DNA from 3 places in the Janthinobacterium sp. DSP2-3-3 genome. Region 3 is predicted to be linked to each of the others. Evidence: predicted binding sites of a transcription regulator. Region 3 holds the regulator's gene; each other region holds the start of a gene.
What was found. Region 3 encodes FNR, which switches genes on or off when oxygen is low (the NO sensors DNR and NnrR bind a similar motif). Its sites were predicted from a motif close to TTGATNNNNATCAA; they were not measured.
Positions count from the first base shown of each region.

Region 1: a site for FNR is predicted at 1,416-1,429, ahead of ACP7DE_RS24980 (IPT/TIG domain-containing protein). Genes of this name have one in related genera too.
Region 2: a site for FNR is predicted at 2,326-2,339, ahead of ACP7DE_RS05465 (serine protein kinase). Genes of this name have one in related genera too.

Region 1 is NZ_JAFCWA010000016.1:52,181-56,833, forward strand. It holds gene metH (methionine synthase) at 1-924, opposite strand, end outside; gene ACP7DE_RS24980 (IPT/TIG domain-containing protein) at 1,587-4,058, shown strand; gene ACP7DE_RS24985 (tautomerase family protein) at 4,217-4,624, shown strand; gene ACP7DE_RS24990 (LysR family transcriptional regulator) at 4,625-4,653, opposite strand, start outside.
Region 2 is NZ_JAFCWA010000002.1:315,697-320,349, forward strand. It holds gene ACP7DE_RS05450 (catalase) at 1-431, shown strand, start outside; gene ACP7DE_RS05455 (hypothetical protein) at 587-904, opposite strand; gene ACP7DE_RS05460 (hypothetical protein) at 1,088-2,269, opposite strand; gene ACP7DE_RS05465 (serine protein kinase) at 2,545-4,551, shown strand; gene ACP7DE_RS05470 (DUF444 family protein) at 4,554-4,653, shown strand, end outside.
Region 3 is NZ_JAFCWA010000017.1:51,164-55,816, forward strand. It holds gene ccoP (cytochrome-c oxidase, cbb3-type subunit III) at 1-359, shown strand, start outside; gene ccoG (cytochrome c oxidase accessory protein CcoG) at 364-1,746, shown strand; gene ACP7DE_RS25545 (FixH family protein) at 1,801-2,325, shown strand; gene fnr (fumarate/nitrate reduction transcriptional regulator Fnr) at 2,329-3,087, opposite strand; gene ACP7DE_RS25555 (response regulator) at 3,327-4,653, shown strand, end outside.

The DNA.
Region 1 (4,653 bases), on a different contig from region 3:
CTCGTCGAAACCCGTGTCGCTCATGGGGTTGGGCAAGCCCGCGTTCGGGTAGATGCAGACGAAGGTGTCGGCGATCTTGGCCAGCTCTTCCGCGTACGGGCGCATCAGGGCGGCGCCCAGCGCGCAGTTCAGGCCGATGGTCAGCGGTTTTGCGTGGCGCACGGAATTCCAGAAGGCGGGCACGGTCTGGCCCGACAAAATGCGGCCCGAGGCGTCCGTGACGGTGCCGGAAATCATCAAAGGCAAGCGCACGACGGTCGGGTTTTGCTCGTAGAACAGATCGATGGCGAACAGGGCCGCCTTGCAGTTCAAGGTGTCGAAAATGGTTTCCACCAGCAGCACGTCGGCGCCGCCTTCCACCAAGCCCTGCGTCTGCTGCAGATAGGCGGCCACCAGCTGGTCGAAACTGACGTTGCGCGCGGCCGGATCGTTCACGTCGGGCGAGATCGATGCCGTCTTCGGCGTGGGGCCCAGGGCGCCGGCGACGAAGCGCGGCTTGTCCGGGGTGGAATATTTATCGCAGGCGGCGCGTGCCAGTTTGGCCGCCTGGACATTCATTTCATAGGCCAGGTGGGCCATGTGGTAATCATCTTGCGCGATGGTCGTGGCGCCAAAAGTATTCGTTTCGATCAGGTCGGCGCCCGCCGCCAGGTAGCGCTCGTGGATTTCCTGGATGATGTGCGGCTGCGTCAGGGTCAACAGCTCATTATTGCCTTTGACGAACAGTTCACGCGCGCCACTGTTGACCGGTGCGGCGAAATCGATGAAGCGGCCAGCGGGGCCGCCACGGTACGCTTCTTCGTCGAGCTTGTACTGCTGAATGATCGTGCCCATCGCGCCGTCGAGGATCATGATCCGCTGCGCCAGAATGGCGCGCAAGGTGGCTTCGGTCGGGGACATGGCGGGGATCACGGTATCGTTCATTTCATGCTTTCAATAGGCAAACGGGCGGCGGCGCGGCGACAAGACTTTACGAGGCGGATGCGGGCCAGCAGGATCAGCTGACGGAGAGTGCCAGCCGGGTAGGGCAGGCAGAAGGTGGCAATCGCCTGATTTCACCGGGTCTAAAATTATACGGCATCAGGCTGCTTTGGTTTTAAGCAAAAGCGGTGGCAGGCCAGTCTGCCGTGGTTCGAGCAACACAACGGCGCCACGGCTGGCGCTACGGTGGCATCATCGCGGCCGCAGCTGAAAATGCCAGGCCTGAAAATCTTATTCAAAATGTTAATTTTTCCGCCAAGGTTAGCAGGAAGGTATGTGCTCTATGCTGTGGAAAAATTTCCACATTATTTGAATCCGCTCCCATTATTTTTCATGAATGGAATGGCAATAGCTGCAAAGGAAAATAATTGGGGTGTAAGGCAATGCAGAATGAGACACGTATTGCTGAAAATAAAGTTTGCCAGGTAGATATTTTAACTATTATCAAAACCAATTAAATCAAAAGCATTAATAGTTGTCTTATGGAATCGAAATAACCCATAATGTTGGTTCCTCGCAATTAAATTCTCACCAAAAGTCACCGATATGTCACATTCCTCTCCTATCCTCCCCGGCATCGCGCTGTATCAGTATGGATGCCAGCCATGAAAAACCATGTGCTTGTTGGATTGTTTCTCATGCTGGGCCTGTCCGCTTGCGGCGGCGGCGGGGGCGGTGGTGATACGGTAGTAGCGACCGCCTCGGGCAATCCCGTCGTAATTCCTGCCGTCTCGGCCGTCTCGGCGGCAAATGTCGCCGTGGGTGGCAGCCTGGTGGTCACGGGCACCAATTTGAGCCGCGTGACGGCCTTCCAGGTGGGCGGCGTGACGCTTGCCACCAGCGCCGCCAGCGAGACCAGCGTGACTCTGGCCATGCCAGGCGTGCCCGTGTCGGGTGCCTTGAGCCTGGTCAGCGCCAGCGGCACGGCGGCCACCAGCTATAACCTCAATGTGTACCTGCCATTGAGCGTGGGCAGCATCACGCCATTGACGGGCGGCGCCGGTTCCAGCGTGACGATCGCGGGCGGTGGCATGGGCGCCGTGACGGCGGTGCAGTTTGGCAATGGCGCGGCGGCGACACCGCAAAGCCAGACGGCCGGCAGCGTGACCGTGGTGGTGCCCCTGGGGGCGGCAACAGGAGCGCTGACGGTGCGCGGTCCGTACAACGATGTCATCAGCAGCGATACGTACAAGGTCTTGGCGAGCGTGGCAGTGACGTCGATCACGTCGGCCATCAGTGGCGGGACCTTGTCGGTGACGGTGCAGGGCAGCAATCTTGACCAGGTCAGCTCGGCCTCGGTGGGCAATACGCCAGCCGTCATCGTCAGCGCCAGTGCCAGCCAACTGCTGTTGTCTGCACCAAGCTCGGCAACGGGCGATGTGATGCTGTCAGCCGCTGCGCGCATTGCCGTCAATGCAGGCACGGTGTCGGCGTTTACCCTGGGCAGCATTGATTTCGCGCAGGTACTGAACTTGAACGCCAGCAATACGGCCTTGCGCCTGACGCGCGGCAAGCCGGCCGCCGTGCGCGTGTCCGTGCTGGCCACGCAAGCGGGCCAGGCCAGCCCGGCAGTCACCTTGAATGCGACTGCCGCGAATGGCAGCAACCTGGGCAGCATCAGCATGAGCGGCCCATCGGTCTTGCCAACGCAAAAGAACGATGACAGTTTCAACGGCAATTTCAGTGCCGTCCTGCCTGCCGGCTGGATCTTGCCCGGCGTGCGCGTGCGCGTGACGGCCGTTGGCAATGACGGCGTGCAAGTGAGCCAGGAAGCTGCGCCCGTGGTGGCCAGCCTGGCCAAAATCCGCTTGGTGCTCGTGCCCTTGAGCACCGACGATGGCGTGGCGCAACTGCCTGACGCCGAGGTGATCCGTGCTGCGCTGCTGCGCGTGTATCCGTATGCGACGGAAAATATCAGCATCACGACGCGCGCTGCGCTGAGCATGCCGGGCAGCAGCACGGCCGACAGCTGGTGGAGCGATACCCTGGGCAAACTGGAAAGCAAGCGCGCGCTGGAAGACAGCGGCGCCTATTATTATGGTTTCGTGCCGCGGATGTCTTCCACCCGCGCCGCCGGCCTGGCCTACATCAACCAGCGCAGCAGCGGCAACGACTTCACGTCGGCCATCGGCCTGGATGCCAGGTTCAACAGCATCGCATCGGTCGATCCCTTCGGCAATCAATGGCCGGAATGGCTGACCACGCTCGTGCATGAGCTGGGCCACAACCACTCGCTGCAGCACGTTGCCTGCGGCGGCCCGGCTGGCGCCGCTGCCGACTACCCATATGCGGATGGCAATCTGGGCCCGCAACCGCTGTACAACAGCAACTACGCAGGCAATATCGGCCAACTGAGCAAGGCAGTCTATGGCAGCACGCCGATGAAGGACGTGATGAGCTATTGCAGCGGTGCCTGGTTCTCCGACTATAGCTATGCGCGGGTGCAGCAATTCCTGGAAAAACGCAGCACGCAGGTGACGGGTAGCAATGTGTTGGCCGCCAGCATGTCCGTGGCCGAGAATGGCTATCTGACCATTTCCGGCCGCATCACGCCGACTGGCGTGGCATTGCGCCCGGCCGTTGCCTCGTCCACGCGTGTGGGCGCAGCGGCCAGCGGCAGCGGTCAGGCGTACACCCTGCGGGTCTTGACCGCGTCGGGAACGACTATCGACTTGCCCTTCGATGCCGTAACCGTGGCCGACCATGGCGGCAGCGCCATGAGCCACTTCCGCGTCAGCTTCGCCAACCCCGGCGATATCAGCGACGTGCAAGTATTGTTCAATGGTAAGCCATTGACCAGGCTGGAGCGTTCCGCGCGCCGCAGCAAGGCTGCCAACGATGGCAGCTTTGAGGTAACGCAAAGCGGCGGCAAGCTGGCGCTGGCCTGGGATGCGCAAGCGGAGCCGTACGCGGCCGTGCTGCACGTGGCCGCCGATGGCCGCAAGACGGTGGTCGCCAGCGGCTTGACAGGGGGCAATGCCAGCGTTGATGTGAACGCCTTGCCGACCGGCGGGCGTTTCGAGGTCAGCCTGTCGTCGTCCGTGGGCGGACGTTTGATGAAGGTGCAGCGCCGCTAGGCAAGGGTGCTGGATGCAAAAAAGGGCTTGCCGCGGCAAGCCCTTTTTTATGGTGCAGGCATTGGTGCACAAACTGCACAGATCCTGTGCCTGGCGGAGGCTGCCACTTTTCATCCCGCCTGCCTAGAATGGGTCTTCATCCACTTGCGGAGTATCCCATGCCCATCCTGAACCTGCGTTTGTCCACTGCGCCCGATGCGCGCCAGTCGGCCGCCATCGCCGCCACCCTGAGCGCCCTGACGGCGCGGCTGCTGCACAAGGCGCCCGAATTGACGTCGGTGGCGATCAGCCATGCCGATGCGGCGCATTGGTTTGTCGGCGGGCCCTCACTGCAAACTCAGGGCAAGGCCAGTTTTTTTCTCGATATCTTGATCAGCGATGAAACGAATACGGCAGCGGAAAAAGCCGCCTATATCGCCGCCGTGTTCGCCGCCATGCAGGAGTGTCTCGGCGCCTTGCATGACGTCAGCTACATCCACGTGCATGACGCGCGTCAGGCGGCCTGGGGCTATGGCGGCTTGACGCAGCAGTTTCGCGCCGTGCGCAAGGCGCTGCAGCAGCCATGATCAATCCCAGTGGCGCTCTTGGTAATGCT
Region 2 (4,653 bases), on a different contig from region 3:
GCGACGCGCAGCGCTACCGCCTCGGTGTCAACCACAGCCATATCCCCGTCAACGCGCCGAAATGTCCGTTCCACAGCTACCACCGCGATGGCCAGATGCGCGTCGACGGCAACCAGGGCGGTACCCTGGGCTATGAACCGAACAGCGAGCAGGAATGGGCCGAGCAGCCCGATTTCCGCGAACCGCCGCTGAGCCTGGAAGGCGCAGCCGACCACTGGAACCATCGCGTTGACGAAGATTACTATTCGCAGCCGCGCGCCTTGTTCCGCCTGATGACCTCGGCACAGCAGCAAGTATTATTCGACAACACGGCGCGCGCCATTTCGGGCGCCTCGGAGCAAGTCAAGCAACGCCACATTGGCAACTGCACCCTGTGCGAGCCCGCCTACGGCGCGGGCGTGGCCGAAGCGATTGGACGTCTGAGCAAGTAAGGCTGGAAGTTGGGGCGGAAGGAAGGCCGGAAGTTGGGCCGGAAGTTGGGCCGGCTGAAAAAAGCTGGCGGATAGACGACCGGAAGGCCTGGCAACAGGCTTGCCGCCGCAGCACTCTGCGGCAGGCAGGACTGGGCGCCAGGCCCGCTTGCCTATCAGCGCTGGATATCGATCTGGCCCGTGATGCTCGTTTCCACCGGATAGCCATCGACCTGCGACGGCACGCGCCGCTTGACGGACGCATCGCGCAGATACACGACGAGGGCTTCCCCGCCAATGGCAGTCTGCCCCAGGCTGACGCCTTCGACCCCATCGATCGCCATCAGGGCCCGCTCGTTGCGCCGCTTTGCCGCTTCCAGCCGGCCAGGCGGCGGTGCGGCATGAGCGTAGCCAACGGTCTCGTCTGGCAAATACGGCATGGCCGCATCCTCGAAGACGGCGTATGGCGCTGATACAAATTTACTGTTTGACATGACACATCCTCCTGATGCTGCCCATGGCACGCGTGGAACAAGGAGACACGGCAGCGCCTCTTGCCCGCCAAGCCATGCATGGCAGCCACGCCTGACCCTATCATCATCGTGCAAAAGGCGGCGCAGTGCAAGGAAGCATCACGCCGCCGCGCCGTTTTCTGCGGCCGTTGGCTACGTCAGCACTCAGGTGTACAAATTGATGTCGAGCGCCACCACCACGCGCCGCATCTGGTTGGCAAAGGTGATATTGCCGCCGCCGGCAAACAGCAGACCGACGGGATTGCGCTGCTGGTTCCAGGTCCAGATGGATGAGCCGGAGTCGCCGCCCGCGCTGAATGCCCCGCTGACGCCCGTAATGGCGATCTGGTCCTGGAACAGCGCGATCCTGCCGCCGCCATAATTGACGTTGATGGTGGCGCCCAGCCCCGTGATGCGGCCCTGCGTCAATTGCGTCGTGCGTCCGGATTTGCCGACCATCATGCCCAGCGCGGGCGCCACCAGCGCATTGCTGATGCGGAAATAGGCCGGCACGCCGCCGCTCAGGTAGACGAGTTCGGGACGCACGCGGTCTGGCCAGGCCCAGCCAGTGGCGCAATCGACAAAATTGACGCCGCCGCTGAAATTGATGGGCACAAAACGCTCGAGCACGGCCACCTGGTCTTGCGGGCAGCGGCCACCGTCGATGGGGCCCGGCTGCACGATGCAGTCGTTGAACACGCCGCCGTTGGAATTGGCCAGCACGTGATTATTGCTAAGAATCATCAAGCGGCCGTTGCGCGGTGCGCTGCGTCCCACGGCCAGGCAGCCGATGGTGCCGGCCGTGATGCGGAAATGTCCGACCGAGACGCCGCCCGGCGCCGGACGCAAGCGGAAACGGTGCGGCTGCGCGTCGATCACGCCCGTAACGACGATGTTGACGGGCACCCTGTCGCTGGCCACGGCGCGCACGCCCATGGCCCCCACGATGGCGGCCTTGGCGCGGTCGACGGAAGTGGGTTCGGCCACATACAGGGTCAGCGCTGGCAAGCCCGGCTCGCCAGACGAGCTGTCGCTGGCGCCCTCGCCCAGGCCGATGGACACGCCCTGGATATTGCCGCCGTCGCTGAAGGCATCGGTGGCGCGCACGCCGCCCGCCTGGGAAATGGACTGGCGCATGCCGTCTTCGATGCTGCGCTTGATTTCCAGCAATTCCATGCTGACGCCGCTCAAGGCATCGGGCACGTCCGAGACGGATGCGCTCTCGATCGTAGTGTCGTCTTCGCCGGGGACGGAAAATTGGCCGATGGCCTCTTCATCATCCGCGCTTTGTCCCCTGCCGTTGCTGCCCGGTGGGGCGCTGAAACCGTTCTCGTTGCCTATCATCATGTTCTCCTCGTGGGTCGTTGCGAACCATCAGTGTGGACGGGCCGCGCCGGCCGGTATTGATCTGGATTGAACTGCGCAGGTGCGTGGCCGCCCTGCGCCAACGGGCGCCAACGGGGGCAAAAATAGTTCCCTCGTCAAGGTTGAGCGAGATCAGGCGTGCGGGCAGAGGCGCCGCCGTATACTGGGCCAACAGGCTGGAACTAGGCCTGTTCCACGGCAGCACGGTTAGCAACGCCAGCAACGGTATGGATGGGGAAACAATGACGAGCCCTGGTATGACACGCCAATCCGACGACGACGCGCCTGCGGCAGCGGCGTCAGCGGGCGACAACACAAGAGACGCCGGTAGCGCCGCGGGCCAGCATGCCGGTTTTATGCACGGCATGGCGGCCTGGGCGGAAAAACACCGCATCAGCCCCTGGCGCGGCAGTTTTGCCGACTTCATCGAACAAATCCTGCCCGGCCGCGCGGCCCTGCTGACGCGCAGCGCGCACCAGTACCTGTGGGACATGATGCGCGGGAACGGCCGGACCGATGACAGCGGACGCTTCCGCTGCCGCCTGTTCGACGACGAGCTGTTCGGCATCGACGAGGCGATCGACCGGGTCGCCGCCTACTTCAAGGCGGCCGCCGCTGGCTCCGAGGTGGGCCGGCGCATGTTGCTGTTGCTGGGCCCGCCATCGGGCGGCAAATCGACCCTGGTGATCCTGCTCAAGCGTGGGCTGGAGGAATACAGCCACAGCAGCGAAGGCGCGCTGTACGGCATCGCCGGCTGTCCCGTGCACGAATCGCCGCTGCACCTGGTGCCGCACAGCATGCGCGCCGACTTTCGCGCCAGCTATGATGCCGAGCTGCATGGCGAACTGTGCCCTCATTGTCGCGCCCGCCTGGAAGAACAGTACGCGGGCGACTTCCTGCGCATGCCCGTCGAGCGCATCCACCTGTCCGAGGCGGGCCGCTGCGGCATCGGCACGTATGCGCCGCACGACCCTACCACGGCCGACCTGGCCGATCTTGTGGGTTCCGTCGACCTGTCGAAAGTGGCGCAGTACGGTGATGAAGGCGATCCGCGCGCGTGGTCGTGGTCCGGCGCCGTGTATGCGGCCAGCCGCGGCATGCTGGAAATGATTGAGATCCTCAAGGTCAAGCGTGAATTCCTGTACCTGCTGCTGACGTTAACGCAGGAAAAAAATGTCAAGGTGTCACGTTTTCCCTTGATCTACCTCGATGAAACCATCCTCGCGCACACGAATCTGGCCGAATTTCGCAAATTCCTGCAAGAAAGCGAGAACGAGGCGCTGCTCGACCGCATGGTCATCGTACAAGTGCCGTATACGCTCAATTACCGCGAAGAAGCGCGCATCTACCGCAAGCTGATCCTGGCTGCCGCGCCCGCCTTTCGCGACGTGCATCTCGATCCGCACGTGCTGCATGCGGCGGCCGTGTTCGCCATCCTCAGCCGCTTGCCCGAGGGCGAGGACAAGGAAGCCGAGCTGGTCAAGAAACTGCGCGTGGTTGCAGACGAAGACGTCGGCGACTTGCAGCATGCCGACATCCGCCGCTTGCGCGAGCGCGACAAGTCGCCCGACGAAGGCTTGTCGGGCGTGTCGCCCCGTTTCGTCATCAATGCCCTGTCGCACGCCATCATTTCCGCCCAGCGCAACAGCCTCTCCACCATGGACGTGCTGCTGGCCCTGAAGGATGGCATCGAAAACGATGCGCGCATCGAACCGCGGCGCAAGCGTCAGTGGGTCGATTACCTGGTGCTCACGCGCAAGGATTTCTATAACCGCTGGGTCAAAGCCGACGTGCACAAGGCCCTGTTCGTGTCGTTCGAGCAAGAAGCACAGGACTTGCTAAGCAAATATCTCGATGAAGTCGAAGCCATGCTGGACAACCGCCAGATCCGCGATCCCATCACCAGCGAAGAACGCCGCCCCGACGAACGCTTCCTGCGCGCCGTGGAAGAAAAAATCCACATCAGCGACTCTGGCAAGCAGTCCTTCCGGCAAGAAGTGGTGCGCAAGGCCATGAGCGCGTTCAAGCGGGGCGAGGCCTTTGGCCTGGCCAGCCATGCGCAATTGCATGATGCCGTCCAGCAATATCTGTTCGAGCAGCGGCGCGACGTGCTGCGCCTGGTTGACTCGGCCAAGCGCCCCGACGACGACGTGCGGGCCAGGATTTCCGCCGTCGAGCAGCGCCTGGTCGACGAATATGGCTATGACGTCCATAGCGCGCGCGAAGCGCTCAATTACGTCACCACCTTGCTGGCGCAGGAATAGCCATGTCCGCCACAACCTCGCCGGCTTCCTCCGCGTCTGCCCTGGCCCAGCCCTGGTACGCGCTGTTCTCGCGCGGCGCGCGCGACTGGCTGCGCCACAACC
Region 3 (4,653 bases):
TGCCACCGATGGGCGCCGCCCTGGGCTCCGAAAAGGATGTCGAGAACGTGGCCCATTATGTGCTGAGCCTGTCCGGTTCCACTTCGGACCCCGTCAAGTCGGTGCTGGGCAAAGCCAAGTTCGGCGCCTGCATGGCCTGTCATGGCGCCGATGCGAAGGGCAACCCGATGCTGGGTTCGCCGAATCTGACGGACAAGATCTGGCTGTATGGCGGCAGTGCCGATACCATCATGGAAACCGTACGCAAGGGACGCAGCAACACCATGCCGGCCTTCAGCGATTTCCTCGGCGAGTCCAAGGTACACGTGCTGTCGGCCTATGTCTGGAGCCTGTCGAATCCCCAGACGCCCGTGAAATGATGTAATGGAACCTCAAGTCATCAAGATGTATGCGGCCCGCGAGCAAATCTACCCTCGCGAGGCCAAAGGACGCTACGCTACCTGGCGATGGGTATGCGTATGGCTTACCCAGCTGGCGTTCTACGGCTTGCCGTGGTTGACCTGGAATGGCAGGCAAGCCCTGCTGTTCGATTTGACCACGCGCAAGTTCTACATTTTCGGCGTCGTGCTGTGGCCCCAGGATTTCATCTATCTGGCGGCCCTGCTGATCATCTGTGCGTATTTGTTGTTCCTCGTCACGGCCATTGCCGGGCGGGTGTGGTGCGGGTTCTCTTGCCCGCAAACGGTATACACGGAAATCTTCCTGTGGGTCGAACGCCGCATCGAAGGCACGCGCAGCGCGCGCATGGCCCTCGACAAGCAGGGTCCCTCCGTGCGCAAGGCCTTCAAGAAGACGGCCAAGCACCTGGTGTGGGGCGCCATCGCCCTGTGGACGGGCTTTACCTTTGTCGGCTACTTCACGCCGATCAAGGAACTGGCGCAGGCGGTGACCACCTTGAATTTCGGTCCCTGGGAATGGTTCTGGGTCTTGTTCTACAGCCTGGCAACCTACGGCAACGCGGGCTGGCTGCGCGAGCAGGTGTGCAAATACATGTGCCCCTACGCGCGCTTCCAGAGCGCCATGTTCGACCAGGACACGCTGATCATCACCTACGATACCAAGCGCGGCGAACCGCGTGGCGCCATGAGCAAGAAGGCCGGCAACAACGACAAGCTGGGCGATTGCATCGACTGCACCCTGTGCGTGCAGGTGTGTCCGACCGGCATCGATATCCGTAACGGCCTGCAGTATGAATGCATCGGTTGCGCCGCCTGCGTCGATGCCTGCAACAGCGTGATGGACAAAGTCGAGCGGCCACGGGGCCTGATACGCTACAGTACCGACCATGCGATGGAAAACAACTTCAATTCGAAGCAGATACGCCAGCGCGCCATGCGTCCGCGCGTGCTGATCTACACTTCCATCCTGGCCCTGATCATCATCGCCGTGTGTACTTCGCTGGCCTTGCGCACGCCCCTGAAAATGGACGTGATCCGCGACCGCGGTTCGATGGGACGCGAAGTGGAAGACGGCATGATCGAAAACGTCTACCGCCTGCAGATCATGAACACCTCGGAGCAAAGCCAGCATTTTAAAATCAGCGTCTCCGGCTTGCCGGGCCTGACCTTGCTGACGCGCGAAGAAGTGATGTTGCAGCCGACGGAAACGCTGGGCTGGCCGATCCGCCTGCGCGTGCCGCACGGGGTCGGCGAAAAGGGCTCGAACAAGATTGCGATCGAATTGCACTCGCTGGACGACCCATCGCTGCATGTACGTGAAAGCGCGGTATTCATCGTGCCGCGCTAATGTAGGAAGGCCAGTCCCCGCATGGGGACTGGCTGATCAAACAGGAGAAATATCATGTCCGACAGTCTCAAGCTGCAAGCACCCGTTGCACCGTGGTACAAGCATCGCTGGCCTTGGCTGCTGATGATCGGCCCAGGCTTGTCCGTGGTCGTCGGCAGCTTCATGGGATATATCGCGTTTACGCAGCCCGATGCACTGGTGGTGGGCGACTATTACAAGCAGGGCAAGGCAATCAACCAGGATTTGAAGCGCGACACGATCGCCAGCAACCTGGCGATGGATACCAGCTTATCCTATGATGTGGCGCACGCGCGCCTCAGTGGTTCCGTGCACAGCTTCGGCAAGGCTTACCAGGGTCCGCTGCAGCTGCATCTGGCGCATGCGACCTTGCCGGAAAAGGATATCAAGCTGCTGGTGCAGCCCGATGTGGCCGGCAACTTCTCGGTAGCGCTGCCGATGCTTGAGCGCAGCCGCTGGCAAGTGCTGGTGGAAAACGATAAACGCGAGTGGCGCCTGTCCGGCATCTGGACCTGGCCCCTGCAGCGCAGCATCGCGCTGCATGCTGACGCAGAGCTGTAAAGCTTACTTGCAGACGTCGGTACCAGCCGTAATGGCTTTCAACTTGGCGGGCTGCAAGATTTCAATTTCGCGATTCGAGACGCGCAGCCAGCCTTCCTTCTTGAACTTCGACAGCAGACGGCTGACGCTCTCGATGGTCAGCCCCAGGTAATTGCCAATTTCCTCGCGCGACATGCGCAACTGAAATTTGCTGGCCGAATAGCCGCGCGCTTCATAGCGTGAGGCCAGGTTGACGATAAAGGCGGCAAAACGCTGCGTCGCCTGCATATTGCCCAGCAACAGCATCACGCTTTGCTCGCGCGTGATTTCCTGGCTCATCATGCGGTGGAAATGGCGCAACAGGGTCGGCATATTGCCCAGCAATTGTTCCAGGCTGGAAAACGGTATTTCACAGACTTCGCTGTCTTCCAGCGCCACGGCATTACAGTGGTGGCGGTCGGCGCTGATGGCGTCCATGCCCAGCAGTTCGCCGGCCATCTGGAAACCCGTCACCTGCTCTTCGCCACCCGGATTGATCTGGTACGTCTTGAAGTGCCCCAGGCGGATCGCATACAGGTTCTGGAACGAGTCGCCGATGCGGAACAGCGAGGCGCCGCGCACGATCTTGCGGCGGCGGCCGATGATCTGGTCCAGCCTGTCCATATCGCCCACATCGAGGCCCATCGGCAGGCACAATTGATGCATGCTGCAGGTCGAGCATCGCGCACGCAACGCTTCCACGTTCACTATGGGCAAGGTGGGAGTGAGTAGCGCTTCAGTCATGTTGATACCTTTTAGAAAATGCAATAACAAGTTTACTGCATACACGGTTGCCGTGTGCCAATTTCACCGCAATTGCGCTGAATAAACGACGTTCTGACTTTAATTATATGGCAACATCGTCAAAAGCCCATGCGGGGAGGGCAATTTGCGCCGCACCGCTTGCCAAGCTCGGGTATTGATAGGAAAATTCCTGACAGCATTATCTGCCGCCTGTGCCGCCCGGTACTGAAAAGGAAATCATGAAGCCTCTCGGCATTAAAGCAAAAGTCGCGCTAGCCACCAGCCTGACCTCGATCGCCATGATCGCGCTGGTCACCATGATCCAGGTGCAGCACATGCGCGCCGACTTCACCAAAGTGCTGCTGAGCCAGCAATCGGCCCTGATTACCCGCACCGCTGCCGAGCTCGACGACAAGCTGGGCATGCTGCTGCAGATCGTCGCGCTGACGGCCAGGCAGCAGCCGCCGGAATTGATCGCCCAGCCCGCCCAATTGCGCGAATACTATGCGCGCCGCGCGATGCTGGTGCTGTTCGACGACGTGCTGGTGCTCGATGCGCAAGGCGCCATCGTGGCCGACATGCCGCGGGTCGCGGGACGCGCCGGCATCAACGTCGGCGAGCGCGAATATTTCCAGACCGTCGTGCGCACGCGCCAGCCCATGATCACCGAGCCGATGCTGGGCAAATCAAGCGGCATGCCCATCGTGCAGATGGTGGCGCCCGTGCTCACCGCCGATGGCCAGGTGGCCGGCGTGGTGATTGGCGTGCTGCGCCTGTACAAGGATAACCTGCTGGGACGCCTGCGCTCGGAAAAGATCAGCAAGAGCGGCTATTACTTCATCCTCACGCGCGGCGCCGTGCCGCGCTACGTGCTGCATCCCGACACCAGCCGTTTGCTGCAGCCGCGCCAGCCGAACGCCAACCTGACGACCACGCAGTTGCTGAAGGAAGATGGCGAAGGCAGCATGGTCAGCACCAACAACCGCGGCATCACGGCCGTCAACAGCTTCAAGCGCCTGAAATCCGTGAACTGGCTGCTGGGTGCCTCGCTGCCCGTCGAGGATGCCTTCGAACCCTTCGATGGCGTACTGTACCGGCTGGTACTGTGGAGCATCCTCGCTTCGCTGCTGGCTGCTTTTGTTCTGGGCTGGGTCACCGTGCGCCTGCTGTCGCCGCTGGTACGCCTGCGCGACACCCTGCTGGCCCTGCGCACCAGCGGCAACCGCTTCACTCCCGTGCCGGTGCAGCAGCGCGACGAGATCGGCGAACTGACGGAAGCGTTCAACGGCCTGATGAGCGAACGCGACCGCCTGCAGCAGGAGCTCGAATCGCGCGCGGCAGAGCTGGAACAGGAGCGTGACCGGGCCGAGGCGGCCAACCGCGCGAAGAGCGATTTCGTGGCCAACATGAGCCATGAAATCCGCACGCCCCTGAATGCCGTGCTGGGCATGGTGTACTTGCTGGGCAATACCAAGCTCGATACGGAACAGCGCAAGTATCTGACCATGGTGCGCGTAGCGGGCCAGTCGCTGCTGGGCATCCTCAACGACGTGCTCGATTATTCGA